One region of the Pontibacillus sp. ABV4_188 genome, then DNA from elsewhere that is predicted to be linked to it. Evidence: riboswitches for the same ligand, from Rfam matches in the RefSeq annotation. Region 1 holds a riboswitch; each other region holds the start of a gene.
The links. A riboswitch is a leader RNA that binds a small molecule or an ion and turns the genes downstream of it on or off. The one in region 1 is predicted to bind thiamine pyrophosphate.

Region 1 (5,697 bases):
CACCATATTGAATAGAAGCTAAGACACTTGCTAATGGTTTACCTCCAACAGGATCAACAGCGGCTGCCCATTTTTGTGATTGGAGAGGGCGTACTTTCTCAGGTGTTACCTCTTCACGGGAGATAATCTCTGTAGCGCCGATTGAACGTAAATAGTCATGTTCAGACTCTTTACCTGTAGAGGCAACAACGTGATACCCTTTCTTAGAAAGCATGGCAACAGCCATACTACCTACGCCACCTGTTGCTCCACTAACAAGTACAGGTCCATCTTCCGGTGTTAAGCCATTCTGTTCTAAACGGTGAACAGATAAAGCTGCAGTGAAACCGGCTGTACCGAATGTCATAGCTTCGCGAAGGGATAATCCCTCCGGTAATGGAACAACCCACTCAGCCGGAACACGTGCGTATTCACTAAACCCACCATCATGTGAAACACCAAGTCCATAACTTGTTACAATAACCTCATCCCCTTCTTGATAACGATCATCATTTGAGGATGTAACTGTACCAGCAAGGTCAATTCCAGGAATGATTGGATAATCTTGCACGACTTTGGCTTTAGGATTTGTTGCTAGTCCATCTTTATAGTTTACACTTGAATAGGCTACCTGTATGGTCACATCACCTTCTGGAAGCTCTGATTCTTGTCGTTCTACTACGTTCGTTGTAACTTGATCTTGTTCTTTTGTAGCTAATAAAGCGCGGAATGTCATAATCTAATTCCTCCTCTTTATAGGTTAGTCTTTATTTTCGATTCACTTTTTATTCTGACTGGTCAAAATAAATATGTCAATTAATTTGTCCCAACGGTATAATTTTTATACAATGATGGTACTATAGATAATTCGGAGGCTGACATGAAAAAAAGAGAGCAACAACGAAAAGAACAACTGCTTCAGGCAACTTTTGAAGCAATAGCAGATAAAGGGTATAGCTCGGTTACACTTCAAGACATCTCGAATTATGCAAGCGTCAGTAAAGGCGTGACCAATTATTACTTCAAAAATAAAGAAGATGTCTTCGCTCATCTATTAGAATGGCTAACCAACAAGATTTATCAAAAAGAAGCAAATGCAGTGCAACACGCTCATACTGCAGATGAAATGTTAGCCGCCTATGTGAACGCTGTATTCGTTGGGCCGAGGGAGAATGATCGATTTTACAAAGTATATCTGGACTTCCTTTCTTACGTTCCTAAAATCCCCCGTTTTCAAGAAATCAATCAACGTTTTTACAACAATTGTTTTTCTATTGGACAATCTATTATTTCTAAAGGGAAAAGTGAAGGAAAGTTTTTAAATGTAGACACTGAAAAAGGACCTAAAGCGATTCGAAGCCTAATTGATGGCTGCATTATTCAATGGGTGATGAGCGGGGACCATAGTCTGCATAAGATGTATAAAGACTTATGTTACGAATCCATTACAAATATGCTTAAAGATTAAAAAAAAAGAGACTTCCTTAGCGGAAGTCTCTTCTGTTCTTATTATCTTGCATATGAATCTGGGAACGAAGGTCTTCTATTTCTGAAACGAGGCTAGCGATCATCTCGTCGCTCTTACGTAACTCTTCACCCAACATCTTAATGGTATCTTCTTCCCACTGGAACGGATCTCCATTCTCAGGAGTGACGGGCAAATTCGAGTATTCTTCCCCACCCTGCTCTTCGTTCTCATTCAAATGAACCACAACGCGACAATGGTCGTCACCAACAGCAATTCGTTTATCAAGTTTGACTTTTGAGTACCCAAAGTGCCTAGAAGCAATCCCCCCTATTACACTAGAAGTCATCTGACACAAATGAGGCGCATCTTTCACCATATCTCCAAATGGACATTGATTTCCTTTAACAACAATTCGTTCAGGTGTCACTTCTTCTATCTCAAAGTGACCTCCAATATCATTCTTAATGGCAAGGATTACATTGACATATTGATCAACAGACCGTGTAGATTTAGCATCTACATATTGTCCCTCCATCCATTCTCCTGCTCGAATCCCTAGTTGTTTAATATATTCTTCGGCACGATCACCTATTGCTTTTTCATGTAGTGTTGCATACTGAGTAAGAAGTTTAGAGAGAAATGTTTGCGCCGTTAATGTTTGATTTTGACTCATTTGTTATTTCCCCCTTTAAGATATATTCCACATACACCTTTACCCTATTTATGGAATTATCAACCTTATTCTATTAATTATTTAAAAAGCTTTTTTATATATAATTCCACCTATTTCCAAAGGGATGAATCTCTCTTAGACCTTCTATATATTTAACTCGTAAATAAAGGCCTTTTAAGGCTAGTACTTCCTCAATCAAGCTGCTCTCAAACTCTATATTCAAACAAAAACGTGCCGCAGAGTAAATTTCCCTGCGACACGCAACTAATAAATATTGTTATAGAGTTAGGCGGATTTAATAGATTCGGATCCTCCAAAATGGAGTAACTTTGGCTGTTTGTATAAGATAATATTCAATATTACAGCGCTAATAATGAAAGATGGGAGCATATACCCGATGTTATACGTTAACGAATATATCCAAACAGGTGTGCCCTCAGGTGCAAATGAAGAGAAAAATACAATCCCGCCTATAAAGTGACTCATGAACCGAAGGCTACTACCAACTAGCGTCCCTAAAATAATATAAAACGTAAATGATTTTGCATGCCCTTCACGGACAGCTTTTAGAGCTGGTTTTGCGAAGATCCCGGCTACTCCGACCACTGTATATGCAAGTGGATAGTCCATTACATACTGCACAGGATGAACGATGAACGGGTTAATTAATGAGTTAAATATACCCACTAACAGACCTGTAGTTAAACCTCCTTTTAACCCCCAACGGTAAGCCATAAAGAAAATCGGCACCATAGCAAAAGCGATAGATCCACCTTGCACCCATAATGGAATCGTTAAAAATGGTAAACTTAGAACAGCACCTAATGCAGCAAACATGGCAATCTCCACCAAAAACAGGATTGAATTACGTTTCATCTTTACTCTCCTCCTTAAAGATAAATATGTACATACAAAAAAAGCAATGCAAGGGAGAGCTTTAAGATAAAAGTCCATTTGCATTGCGCCATCACTAAAGCCACATCCCTACGCTAGTACTAACTAACAGGTTCAAAGGGTCAGAACAAAGCGTTCAATCTCAGCCTTCAGGCTCCCCTTGTGGTCTTCTTTCTTATGCTTTTTTCGTTACTCCTATTATAGGTGAAGAAATTAGTGGACTCAAGTCATCAATATAAAGATTCTTCTATTTTCATCCAATATTTTCATATTTATTTCATATTTATGTGGTATACTAACAAGTGGGGTTTCATACTTTACTTATAAAGTTTTCTCAAAACCCTCATCCAAACATCCATTCTATCCTTCTCTATCTCTTCTACTTGCGAAAAATCTCCTTTATTAGCTCATATCGCTGTTTCTTTTTACCTAATTTTCGAGAATACACTTTTATTTCCTTCCTTTTGCTCCATCTACCCCACATCAATGTCCCAAAGAAGTTTACAGACCCTTGTATTACAATATAATTAAGTACTACAGCACTCATTTTAGCTGGTTAGTCTCGTCTCAAGATGTGCGTAGCTTATTAAATAGCGCGACAACGCTTCTAGGCGATGCTTTCTACTACGGTAATGGGTTCATTAACGTACAAGAAGCAATGAACGCAGCTACTACTACTTTTGCAGTAGCACAATAAATGAACTTTCCCCTTCGTTCCCCGGATCCTTCCGGGGAATTTTTTTGGCTTTAAGGTTTAATATTGTTATATTTTCAAGTATAGGGCAGATTGTTGAAGATATGAAGCATAGACATGTTAGTGTAAATAGGGTCGTTATTTTGTTGAGAGCTTGGGGTGTCTGGGGAACGACTCGCTTTCCGCGGGCGAGCTGTCGAGCTTCCTCGGGAAAACCACCCTGCGGGATCTCGTCGACCTCTTTCTCCCGCAGGAGTCTCCTCGTTCCCCAGACACCCCTTACCAGATTAAGTATAACGTCCCCTCAGCTCGAGTATGGCGGTGATCCAATATCCCCCTCTTATGTAGCATGCTTCCGTTCTACTATATATGGCAAAGGTGGTTCGGGGAATTGCGAGACTCCTGCGGCACTAGGAGCCTTGGGGAGACCCCACAGAGAGCGTAGCGAACGAGGAGGCTTCCCAGCTCGCCGCGGAAAGCGAGCGATTTCCCGAACCGCCTTACCCGCAATCTGAGCAAACGGAAGCATTCTCTCAATTTCGAGTCTTTCTTATACGGAACTCTTTAGGAAGCATATGCCTTTACAAAGATCCTTGATAAGCCTATGATGTTCCTTGGTGTTTATAATCGAGATTCCATCATGTAACAAAACACCACAGGAGGACTTATTATGACACAAACAAAATCACCGATATGGACGAAAAGCTTCCTTTTTATTTCCTTAAGCAATTTCTTCTTATTCCTAACCTTTTATGCCTTGTTAACCACATTACCAATCTTTGTAACAGATGATTTACAAGGAACAGAAGCACAAGCAGGTTTAATTGTTACATTGTTTTTACTATCAGCGATACTTGTGAGGCCTTTTTCTGGAAAACTACTAGAAGACTTCGGAAAGAAAAAAATGCTTCTCATAAGTCTTTTACTATTTATGTTGACTACCTTCGTTTATGTAGCAGCAACTAGTTTTTACTTATTATTAGCTTTACGATTCTTCCACGGTATCTGGTTCGCGATAGCCACTACAGCAGCTGGTGCAATTGCTGCAGACATTATACCAGATAGCAGGCGTGGTGAAGGACTTGGATATTTTGCTATGTCAATGAATCTTGCTGTTGTCGCAGGTCCTTTTTTGGCTTTATCGCTTTTAAACTGGATCTCTTTCTCAACACTCTTTATTGTACTTGGATCCCTTTTAGCAGGAGCTCTCTTTTTCACTAGCTTTGTAGCTGCTCCTGTTATGAATGAACCTTCTAAGAAGAAAAAAGTAACGCTGCATGATTTATTTGAAATAAATGCTTTACCCATCGCATTAGTAGGAAGTTTACTAGCTTTCACCTACTCTAGTGTTATATCTTATATTTCTATTTATACGAAATCTCTGGGATTACTAGAAGCAGCAAGTTTCTTCTTTGCTGTATTTGCTGTTGCAATGCTTATTTCGAGACCGTTCGTTGGGCGTATCTTTGACTCTAGAGGCCCAAGCATTGTTATTTACCCATCCCTAATTCTCTTTGCTTTAGGTTTATTTACACTAAGTATGACGACTTCTTCCTTTATGCTCTTGCTGTCAGCTACACTAATCGGTCTAGGCTACGGAAGCCTTGTCCCTTGTTTCCAAACACTAGCTATTCAGTCTGCTGATCACCATCGAAGCGGACACGCAACAGCAACTTTCTTTACACTCTTTGATACAGGAATTGCAACTGGCTCTTATGTTTTAGGTGTCGTAGTCTCCCTACTTGGATATAAACCTTTATATTTTGTAATGGGTCTGTTTGTGTTTATTGTTATGTATCTTTACAAAGTTATAAATAATAGAAGAAGGAATTCAATCAAATCAAGTTCCCCCGTTCACTCTTCCTAAGAAGGATTGCAGTGACCTAAACACCTTCTCTATTACAGACTAAAATCCCCTAGCTCTTAAGAGCTAGGGGATTTTAAGATTAAATATCTGTCAATTCAATTGTTGTCGGTTCTGGTTCTTCA
Region 2 (5,697 bases), 110 kb from region 1:
GGAAGCATGAGGGTTTGGTTTATCCGTTAAACCGCTCCAATGTAGATACTGATCAGATTATACCGAAGCAATTTTTAAAACGCATTGAACGCCAAGGGTTCGGCCAGTTTCTCTTCTACAACTGGCGCTTTCACCATGATGGATCTCAGAAAGAAGGTTTCTCATTAAATCAACCGAAATACGACGGGACTTCCATTCTTGTTGCAGGCGAGAACTTTGGTTGCGGCTCTTCTCGTGAGCATGCTCCTTGGGCGCTTGAAGATTATGGCTTCAAAGTCATTCTCGCCCCAAGTTTTGCTGATATCTTTTTTAATAACTGCATAAAGAACGGCATTCTTGCTGTCACGCTACCAGAAGAAGAGATTAGCCAGCTCATTCAAAAAGCAGAAAACGAAACGTATCACTTGACCGCTCACCTTGAAAATCAGGTTATATACGACAATGAAGGATTCAAGACGTCGTTTGAAGTCAATGATTACCAAAAAGAAATGTTGATCAATGGGTGGGATGACATATCCGTCACCCTCACCCATGAAAATAAGATCAAGCAATACGAATCTAAAAAAGTAGGAGTGTGAAGACATTGGGAATTGCTTAACCGGAACCAAAATCACGGAGGCGATGGAGCATCTTAAAGACGTGGTCCACCGCACCCCACTAACAACTTCAACATCAATCAACGAACTAACAGGAAAACAAGTTTATTTCAAAATGGAAAACTTGCAAAAAACAGGTGCGTTTAAAGTTCGGGGGGCCAGCTTTAAAGTTTCTCAACTTACCAAAGAAGAAGCTAAAAGAGGAGTCATCGCTGCATCTGCAGGAAATCACGCACAAGGTGTCGCCTTGGCCGCTTCCAAAAGAGGATTCAAGGCGAAAATCTTTATGCCTGAGCATACGCCAGAGGCTAAAGTCAAGGCAACAGAGAGCTACGGAGCTGAAATCGTGCTGACCGGCGAATCCTTCCAAGAATCATTTGAAGCAGCATGTGCTGATCAGCGCCGAAATGGCAGCGTTTTTATTCATCCATTCGATGACTATGACGTGATGGCCGGTCAAGGTACGATTGCTCTTGAAATGCTCGAACAAAATCCATCCCTTGATACGCTAGTCGTTCCAATCGGAGGAGGCGGACTGATTAGTGGTGTCGCCGTTGCAGCAAAATCTGTTAAGCCGTCTATCAAAATTATCGGCGTGCAGTCTGCAGGAGCGAGTGCCATGTACAATCAGTATTACAAACAAGGACCTTCCACCTTAAAGAGTGTTTCCACCATTGCAGATGGAATCGCCGTGAAGAAACCTGGTCAAAACACGTTCCCACTCATCAAGCAGTATGTCGATGAGATCGTAACCGTGTCAGAAACACACATCGCAAAAGCTATCGTTACGATGCTTGAGCGAAACAAGTCACTTGTCGAAGGAGCCGGAGCCTCAGCACTTGCAGCTGTTCTCGAACACGGTTCCAACATCCAATCGAATCATACGGGAATCATCGTAAGCGGAGGCAACATGGACCTTGCGCGATTACCCATGATTCAAAACTTGAGCCAGCAGGAAGAACCTACCTCTGTCTCAGCCGTTCAAAAAAGCCCTTCATTTGTAGCTTCTTGAAAGCTATAACAAAAGTGGAAGCGCCCGGTTAACAACGTATAGACTGGACTTGAGCCACTGCGAGATCAAGGAAACACGATGAGCGACAAGCGAATCGATGTTGACTGATCGACCGGAGGTGAGGGAAGTCTACTAGTTGTTGGGCGCTGCAGCTAGATGAACAAAAGTGGAAGCGCCTGGTTAACAGCTAGATGCAAACAAGTGAACGAGAAGCCCAGTCCAATATGGTCTGGGCTTTTTCTTTTGGTTTAGGCGCACCGCGTACTGATCTCTTCCCTTTTCTTAAACTCCCCACCATAAAACGTCACTGAGTCAGGTTATCTCTCACCTTTTTGAAGTATCTAGCTTTCAAAAGGTCGTAGATAGTGTTGTTTTATGACCTTTTTACGGTTTTTGGCAATAAAAACGTCACTGACCAAGCCTTTCTCTTACCTTTTGGCTCCTCATCGACTATAAAAGGTCATAGATCAACATAGCTTTACTTAAAAACCGATTCACATCACACATTACACCTCAAACCCTACGAACACTCAACCTCTCCCCAACTCTCGACAGCACAAACCACCCAAGAAAAGCTCCTGACACACTACTTACGAAAAAAGGCGGTAAAAACGCCAGAGCCCCTACGGAAGTACCCATAAATAATTGCGCATAAGGGACTGCAAACAACGCACCGATTACACCTGTTCCCAACACTTCCCCCACAACAGCCAATCCTTTTCTCTTGGAAAACTTATAAAGAACCCCTGCCAACAAAGCACCGATCATCCCTCCTGGAAATGCTAAAAGCGTCCCTAACCCTAGAAGAACACGTAAGATGCCAATCATAAACGCAATGGCTACAGCAGGTAGCGGTCCTAAAGTCACTGCTGCCATAACATTGACCACATGCTGTACAGGATAGGCTTTAGCGATCCCAGCTGGAAACCATAACACTTGCGCCCCTAACGTCCCAATCGCTACAAAGATCGCCATTGTCGTGATCATTCTTGTTTTGTTCATTACATTCCTCTCCCTTTCTAAATAAGGGGAAACAAAAAAGCCAGGTCCTATAATAGACCTGACTTCGAATGGTAGAGTATACAGACGTATCGCCTGACTACTTCCCTCCGCTGGTATGACCCAGATCAGGTTCGTAAGAGTCAGGAAGCTCCATTGCTCCCCTCTCAGCCCATTCAGGCTCCCCTAGTAGTATCCTTAAATCTTGTAAACTTTGTTTATTAGACTAACACAACCTTCCAACTTTGCAAATCTTTTATGAATTTATTTTATTTAAGTGTTAACAACTAATTCCAGCTATCTAAATATTAGGATTAATGCGATGTTTTGCTACGGTTCTCCCCCCACATTATCGCAAGTTTCCGTTCTCCCCCTTTCCGCAAAGGTGGTCCGTGAAACTGCGAGACTCCTGTAGCAAGAGGAGCCTATCCAGTTCCGGCGTGGAGGACCTAGCGCGATAAGTCATCTTTTTTCCAAAGGCTAATCGCCTTTTCCAAAAAGCTGACTTATCCGTACGGTCCTAGGCACCACGCCTGCACTTTTAATCGTAGACAAATCCAGGAAACCTATGTTAAGGTATCGGTACAATATAGGAAGTCCACTAGGGGCGCCCATTTGATGGCTGAGATAAGGAGAAATCCTTGGTCCCTTTGAACCTGATCTGGTTAGTACCAGCGAAGGGAAGTGGAGTCGGTTGGATTTATTTTACCAATGATTAGAGGGCGTATATTCTCATATGACCTCTCAATCTATTACTTTATAATCCCGAAACCGCTCCAGTTCTAGGAGCGGTTTTTTTATATCCATCCCCAACCCCCTCCCTCCTCACTGCCTGGTTCACTTCCTATAAATCAAAACCAGGAGGCAACTACTATGTCATTTACTGAACAACTTCGTCACGATGCAAAACCAATTTTTCAAGCGATTTTCAACCATCCTTTCGTGAAAGGACTTGGAGAAGGTGACCTTCCAAAAGAAGCTGTAGCTCATTATGTAAAAGCAGATGCCGAATACCTTCATGCGTTCATGAATGTGTATGGAATTGCGATTTCCAAATGCAGCGATAAGGATGATATCACCTTTTTCAAAGAAAACATCGAATTTGTCCTACACAGCGAAATTCACCCTCACCACAATCTATGTACGTATATCAATACTCCGTATGAGGATTTGCAAGGATACCCCCTTCCTCCTACGGCTGATCACTATATTAAACATATGAAGACCCATGCTCACGAAGGAACGCTAGGACAAATATTGGCTGTACTCCTCCCATGTCCATGGACGTATCTTGAAATTGGGGAGTATTTAATGGAGCACGTGCAACCAACGCCTGACCACCCTTTCTATGAGTGGATTACCTTTTATGTGAATGATGAAATCAGATCCACTACTAACCAACTACGAGCAAAATTAGACACATGGGCAGAAACCGCTTCTCCTCGGGAAAAGAAAGCCATGAAAGACGCCTTTATAAAAAGCTGTCAGTTAGAGTGGGCATTCTGGGAAATGGCGTACCGACAAGAAACATGGCCCACATCAGCCATCAAGGAGGTGACCCGTCATGCGTAATGTGAAAGGGGCTTTAACTATTGCTGGTACGGACCCAAGTGGAGGCGCGGGTATTCAGGCAGACCTAAAAACCTTTCAAGAATTAGACGTATACGGTATGTCTGCCATCACTTCTGTTGTCGCGCAAAACACGCTCGGCGTCACGGGAGTTCGCCATCTAGAAGCTAGTTTTATAAAAGAACAGCTTGAATCCGTTACAAGCGACATGCCCGTTCACGCTGTCAAAACGGGTATGATCGCAAATGCGGAAATGATCAAGGCCATAGCGGACCACCTCCGCCCCCTTAGCTTGCCTCTTTGTGTAGATCCAGTCATGATTGCCCAAAGCGGCGATGCCCTTGTCGATCGAAAAGCACTCCAAACGATGCGTGATGAGCTACTCCCTCTTGCAACGATTGTCACGCCCAATATCCCTGAAGCCGAGGCGTTAACGGGAAAACGTTTGGAGTCAGAAGAAGATCGATACAAAGCTGCTAGAAGCATCGTACACGAATTTGGTTCTTCTTTTGTTGTGATTAAAGGGGGCCATCTTGATGGAGAAGCGGCAGACCTTTTTTACGATGGAGAAACGTTTGAGACTTTTTCCTCTCCTCGCTTTGATACATTGCACACGCACGGGACAGGGTGCACCTATGCAGCTGCGATTACAGCTGAACTTGCAAAAGGAAAAAGTGTAAAAGAAGCCGTGAAGGTTGCTAAGAAGTTCATCTCTCTTGCAATTGAACACACACTTGAGATCGGACATGGACAAGGCCCTACGAACCACTGGGCTTATAAAAAGAACCAACAGGAAGGAGAATATGTGTAATGTCTTACTTACGAACCTTAAGAGAAACGACGCCACTTATTCATAACCTTACAAACGAGGTTGTGATGAATTTTACCGCAAATGGATTATATGCTATTGGAGCAGCGCCTGTCATGTCTAAATCTCTAGACGAAGTTTCAGATATGGCCAGTATGACAAGTGGTGTTCTGTTAAATATCGGGACCCTTTCCTCTACTGATATAGAAGCCATGCTCCTGGCAGGAAAGGCTGCCAACGAAAAAGGAATCCCTGTTGTCTTAGACCCTGTTGCAGCTGGTGCTACCTCGTTTCGTCTCGAAACGTGTCACAGACTTCTAGATGAACTAGAGATTACTGCAATCCGGGGAAATGCTAGTGAAATCGCAGCCTTAATTGGTGAGGATCAGTGGCAATCAAGAGGTGTAGACTCAACAGGAGATGGGAACGTTGTGAAGCTTGCCCAACAAGCAGCCGCCTCCCTCAGCTGCTTAATCGTTCTTACCGGGGAAACAGATGTGATCACCACTAAGAAAGAAACCGTAGTTTGCCAAAATGGTATCCCACTTTTAGGGAGTATTACAGGGACAGGCTGCTTATTTAGTTCTATTCTTACGGCTTTTCTTTCTCTTGAAGGATCAAATGTTGAGAAAGCCACAGAGGCAATATCTGTCTATACGATTGCAAGTGAAATGGCCGCTGAAAATGCCCATGTGCAGGGCCCAGGAACTCTT
Region 3 (5,697 bases), 470 kb from region 1:
AATAAACAGTATGAACTTTGTTATTTTCCTTATTGTTTGTGATCTCAACCCAAACGTTAACGCCACCTGCTGCACCGCCATATGGTTCATAATAAGCATTAGCAGTATATTCATCTGTGGGTGATGTTACAGGTCCAGGTCCCTTTTGGGAGTTTTCTCTATCAATTTCACTAAAGGTAAAAAAGTATGTTTCAGACACATAAATTGAAGAAACCAAAATAACCCCACACAATGTTGTGATCAATAATTTTTTAGGAAAAGATGTCTTTTTTACGAAAGAAATTATGATCCTTATACATAAAATTAACAATAATATAGCGGTAACAAAAAATGTTAAGAAACCAAATAAAATCAAAATCTTCATTCCTCCGTTCTCAGCCAATGACAGTTATCTCGAACATAGTTCACAAACTCCAATCATTTTAACATAAAATAACAACGATCTAATTAGGCAATTTGCTTCCTAAATCACATTTTCTTAAAGAAATTTAAGGCCCAAGCTCTGTTAATTCCTTATGCTATTCCGGGTATAGTGATTGTGTAGGATTGTTGAAGCCCCATTCATTTCTATTAAAGAAAAAGACCAAATCTAACCGATTTGGTCTTTTTCGTAGGTTACTCTATTCCATGTAAAAAGCCATATGGCCTTTTACATCTCCACCGCTTGTCCAGTTGAAGCTGATTTGTATAAAGCCTCAATAATTCTTTGAACAAGGGTTCCTTGATTGGCGTGTAGGTTCATTTTTTTACCAGTGAGAATGGATTCCACAAAGTGATGCACCATTTCTTTATGCGCATTGCCTTTATCCACATAGGGAGCAGTAAAATCAAGAAGCGTTCCGTGCTTCTCCTGATACATATTCAGCGGAAACACATCAGCTCCCCCGTGGTCTCCCATTACTTTAAGGACTCTGTCATCCTTCTCGGCAATGTTTGCAGCAAACGAGGATTCGAATAAAAGAGAGGCGCCGTTTTGGAACGTGATCATGCCACGAGCCATGTCTTCAACTGAAAAATTCTCGTGATCCCACTCGCCCAGGAGCCCAACCCCTGGCCGCTTCCCAATTTTATCGTATGTAACGCCTAGGACCGTCTTCGGCTCAGGGTAGCCCATTAAATAAAGGGCCGCATCAAGCATATGGATGCCATTGTCGATTAAAGTGCCGCCTCCTTGAAGCTCTTTATTCGTGAAAACACCCCAACCTGGAATGCCACGCCTTCTGTTCCATTTGGCTTCAGCTGCGTAAATCTCTCCCATTTCGCCTTCATCTATGAATCGCTTCACCGTCTCTACTTCAGGACGAAAACGAAAGTGGAACCCGTACATAAGATGCTTGCCTGTTTGATTCGCCACTTTTTCCATTCGTTCTGCATCATGCACTGAAATGGCAGGTGGCTTTTCACATAAAACGTGGCACCCCGATTGCATCGAGTCGATTGCTTGCTCGGCATGGAACGCATTCGGTGTGCAGATACTAACGGCGTCTAGCTCCATTTCACGAAGCATATCACGGTAGTCTTCGTATGCATGGGGAATCGAGAATTCTTGCGCGCAGTCTAGAGCCTTATCTTTATTATGGTTCGCCACCGCTACGACTTCTACCCCATCGCCGTAGTTTAGGTAATTTGGGATATGGGCACTTCTGGCAATGCCACCTGCGCCAATAATCCCAACTTTAAGTTTCCCGTTCATGTGAATCCGCCCCTTATCTCTTGTAGTAACCTTGAACCATTTTATCCATCACTCGGTTCGTGCGCAGTGCCGAACGCCCCGTGCTAGGCGACTGTCCTTTTCCTATGAGTTCATCTACAATCGTTTGAATCAGCTGCTGCTGAATCGGACTTGGGCGATCGATATGGAATTCCTCTGTACCAAATTGGTTCATCAATTTCACAGGTGCTTCATCAAATGTTGAGAATACGATTTCCCCTTTTGTCCCAACGATTCGGTTCTGATCCTCGTTCTTATAGGAGGCAAAATTCCAAACGCCTGTCCCCATAACCCCACTTTCAAATTGGAAGCTACCACTTACACTGTCTTCAGCAGGATAGGTGTCTGACTGATTGGCTGCATACCCCTTCACGTCTTCAATGGGTCCTAGCAAATAATCAAAGAGGTCGAGCGTATGAGAGGCCACATCATAAAATAAACCTCCACCACTCACTTCAGGGCGCACTCTCCAAGGCCATTCTCCGTTTTCGTCTTTTTCTAAAAGCCTTTGCGTCTGCTCCATCGTTACAAAACGAACATCGCCAATCGCGCCCTCATCGAGCAGCTCTTTTACTTTGAGAAAACGAGGCAATCGACGGCGGTAATACGCAACATATAAAGGCACACCGTGCTCCTCACAAACGTCAATCATGGCCTGGCACTCTTCCGTATTTAGGGCCATTGGCTTCTCAACGTATACAGGTTTCCCCGCTTTCGCTACCATTTCTGTATACTCCTTATGAGAGCCTGGTGGTGTCGCGATGTACACTGCATCTACCTCTGAATCATTGACAAGGTCCTCCGCTTTGTCATACCACTTTGGCACATTGTGACGCTCCGCGTAATCTTTCGCCAGCTCTCCATTTCGTCTCATTACAGCCACGAGTGAACTATTGGCAGCTAATTGAAATCCCGGCCCACTCTTTACCTCAGTGACATCCCCGCAGCCAATAATGCCCCAGCGAATGATTTTCATATGTATACTCCTCCGATCACGTTTCTTGTTATGTCGTTTATACAAAAAAGAAGCAGCCCTTATTAGTTTGCTGCTTCTTTAATACAGTGTTATTTTAACATACCGACTTTAGGATAAGGATAGCTATCTAGATCGATTATCTCTCTTACCTTTTTACTGTTATATGAAGTGAAAAGATTACAGGAGGGATAAGCGGGACAATGTACCTGTCCCCTTGTCCCACTTGCAATTCTGAAACAACTGTGGCAAAGTCATAATTAGGAAGAGCGTTAATCATAATTTAATAGAAACACGTAACATGTAGGGGAACCAGTGCGACTGGTTGAGACGTCTTGTAGACAGACGGACCCTTAGAACCTGATCTGGTTGAGACCAGCGTAGGAAACATATCTAAACGTTTTTTAATGATATGCACCCTAGGTATGGCACCTGGTGCTTTTTTTATTGAAAAATTTTCTACGATTCTCAAAAAATCCCTTACCGTTTCTTAACGCTCTACTTACAAAAGGGAGGAATCATCTTGAAGAAGCTTATGATTTGGACTTGCCTTATCGTTCTCTTAACTGCTTGCTCGAGCACGAGCGGGGAAAATGGCGATGACGGCGAGTCCCTAAAAGACGTGACGCTTGTCCTTGATTGGACACCAAACACGAACCACACCGGGCTATACGTAGCGAAAGAAAAAGGCTATTTCAAAGAGCAAGGGCTAAACGTGGAAATCATTATGCCAGGTGAAGCCGGGGCTGATCAACTCGTCGCCTCAGAAAAAGCTGACTTTGGCATTAGTGCTCAGGAAGCACTTACGAAGGCGCGCGTGCAGGAAATCCCTGTCGTGTCGATCGCAGCAATTATCCAGCACAATACATCAGGGTTTGCATCCCCTCAAGACAAAAACATAGACTCACCAAAAGATTTCGAAGGAAAAACATACGGCGGCTGGGGGGCGCCTGTTGAGAAAGAAGTCATCTCGTCTCTTATGAAACAAGAAAACGCTGATGCGGAGAAGGTTGAGATTGTGAATATGGGTAACACCGACTTCTTCACAGCCGTTGAGCGAGACGTTGATTTCGCTTGGATCTACTACGGTTGGACAGGCGTTGAAGCTGAACTTCGTGGCAAAGACTTAAATATGATCTACTTAACTGACTACTCGGAGAAACTAGATTACTATACGCCTGTTCTCACAACGAACCAGAAGCATATTGATGAAGACCCTGAGCTCGTTAAAGATTTCACGAAAGCTGTGTCACAAGGCTACCAATATGCGATCGATGAACCAAAGAAATCAGCTGATATTTTAATAGACGCCGTACCAGACCTTGACCCTAAACTCGTCAAAGCCAGTCAGGAGTGGCTGTCCCCGAAATACCAGGACGACGCGGAGCAGTGGGGCATTCAGGAAAAAGCCACTTGGCAAAACTATGCCGATTGGATGTATGAGAACGGTTTGCTCGATCAAGAGCTTAAAGCAAGTGAAGCATTTACAAACGAATTCTTACCAGAGGAGTGATCAGAATGGCCAATTCATTAGTCAGTATTCAAATTATCCCGAAGACCCCAAACGGAGAACCAACGATTCCGATGGTGGACGAAGCGATTTCGATTATTGAAGAGTCAGGAGTGAAATACGAGGTCCATCCCCTTGAAACGACGATGGAAGGAGAACTATCTGAGCTTTTTCATGTGATTGAAAAGATGAATAAGCGCATGGTGGAACTGGGATGTCTAAATGTGATTTCCCAAGTGAAAGTGCTCTATCAACCTAGCGGCGCTTCAATGGAGTCTCTAACGGAGAAGTATTCACAATGAAACAAGTAGTCTTAAGAGGATGGCGGCCCACGTTGGTCATCATCCTTCTCTTTATTTTATGGGAAAGTGCTAGTCGATTGTTCGAAATCCCTGAGTGGCTCATTCCCTCCCCTTCTCAAGTGTGGGAAGAAGGAATAGCGGGATGGTCGGTGTATAACCACCATTTATACTCTACCATTCTCTTAACTGTTACCGGATTCCTCATCGGGTCCTCGGTCGGAATTATTGTTGCGATCTTGCTTCACGTCATTCCCATCTTTCGCAACATGTTCTACCCGCTTATTATTTTCTCGCAAAATATCCCGATTATCGTGCTTGCCCCATTACTCGTGATTTGGTTCGGGTTCGGAATGTTGCCAAAGCTAATCATCATTACTCTCGTCTGCTTCTTCCCAATCGCTGTTTCAACGATGGATGGTTTAAGGCAAACAAGTACCGAATTGCTTCACTATATGAAAATGGCAGGCGCTTCGAAGAAACAGACGTTCTGGAAGCTAGAATGGCCGCACGCGCTTCCTTCTTTATTCTCTGGGTTAAAAATTTCCGCTACATACAGTGTGATGGGAGCTGTTATTTCTGAGTGGTTAGGTGCAAAGGAAGGAATTGGCGTGTACATGACGCTCGCTTCTTCTTCCTTCCGAACAGATCGGGTTTTCGTGGCCATCTTCTTAATTATGCTATTGAGCTTACTGTTCTTTGCTCTTATTACACTCATTGAGAAACGGGTTGTTGCCTGGAAAACGAAAGGAGTCGAGACCGATGGCTGAACTCACGTTACAACATGTATCAAAGTCTTTCGACAATCAGCTCATCTTAAATGATATTCACCTAAACGTCGGAAACGAGGAGTTCGTCTCCGTCCTCGGTCCTTCCGGCAGTGGGAAAAGTACGCTTTTTAACTTAATCGGAGGCCTGTATCAACCCGATCAAGGGGAGATCACTTTAGACGGGGATACCATTATAGGCACAAGAGGATCGATTAGCTACATGCCACAAAGCCCCTCCCTTTTTCCGTGGAGGACGATTGTCGACAACGTGATGCTTGGGAGTGAAATCGTGGGTAAGGCTGATCGTGAAGCCGCTTTGACTATGCTTACTAAAGCTGGCTTATCAGGGTACGAAGAAGCCTATCCTCATCAACTATCTGGCGGGATGAAGCAGCGGGCTGCTTTCGTAAGGAGCTTACTTAGTCCACAACCGC

Region 2: it holds a riboswitch for thiamine pyrophosphate, as region 1 does, so the genes downstream of both, thiW (energy coupling factor transporter S component ThiW) here and thiT (energy-coupled thiamine transporter ThiT) in region 1, are expected to answer to the same signal.
Region 3: it holds a riboswitch for thiamine pyrophosphate, as region 1 does, so the genes downstream of both, ACYX4O_RS05375 (ABC transporter substrate-binding protein) here and thiT (energy-coupled thiamine transporter ThiT) in region 1, are expected to answer to the same signal.

Annotation. Positions count from the first base shown of each region.
Region 1 covers NZ_CM149975.1:1,528,383-1,534,079, reverse strand. The annotation lists gene ACYX4O_RS07770 (NADPH:quinone oxidoreductase family protein) at 1-718, opposite strand, end outside; gene ACYX4O_RS07765 (TetR/AcrR family transcriptional regulator) at 860-1,447, shown strand; gene ACYX4O_RS07760 (methanogen output domain 1-containing protein) at 1,464-2,120, opposite strand; gene thiT (energy-coupled thiamine transporter ThiT) at 2,406-2,996, opposite strand; TPP riboswitch at 3,085-3,185, opposite strand; gene ACYX4O_RS07750 (hypothetical protein) at 3,526-3,711, shown strand; gene ACYX4O_RS07745 (MFS transporter) at 4,379-5,575, shown strand; gene ACYX4O_RS07740 (hypothetical protein) at 5,655-5,697, opposite strand, start outside.
Region 2 covers NZ_CM149975.1:1,422,899-1,428,595, reverse strand. The annotation lists gene leuD (3-isopropylmalate dehydratase small subunit) at 1-578, shown strand, start outside; gene ilvA (threonine ammonia-lyase) at 622-1,608, shown strand; gene thiW (energy coupling factor transporter S component ThiW) at 2,122-2,610, opposite strand; TPP riboswitch at 2,696-2,805, opposite strand; TPP riboswitch at 3,201-3,307, shown strand; gene tenA (thiaminase II) at 3,481-4,179, shown strand; gene thiD (bifunctional hydroxymethylpyrimidine kinase/phosphomethylpyrimidine kinase) at 4,172-4,987, shown strand; gene thiM (hydroxyethylthiazole kinase) at 4,987-5,697, shown strand, end outside.
Region 3 covers NZ_CM149975.1:1,062,187-1,067,883, reverse strand. The annotation lists gene ACYX4O_RS05390 (DUF5412 family protein) at 1-382, opposite strand, end outside; gene ACYX4O_RS05385 (Gfo/Idh/MocA family protein) at 650-1,693, opposite strand; gene ACYX4O_RS05380 (Gfo/Idh/MocA family protein) at 1,707-2,687, opposite strand; TPP riboswitch at 2,980-3,088, shown strand; gene ACYX4O_RS05375 (ABC transporter substrate-binding protein) at 3,208-4,197, shown strand; gene ACYX4O_RS05370 (thiamine-binding protein) at 4,203-4,496, shown strand; gene ACYX4O_RS05365 (ABC transporter permease) at 4,493-5,263, shown strand; gene ACYX4O_RS05360 (ABC transporter ATP-binding protein) at 5,256-5,697, shown strand, end outside.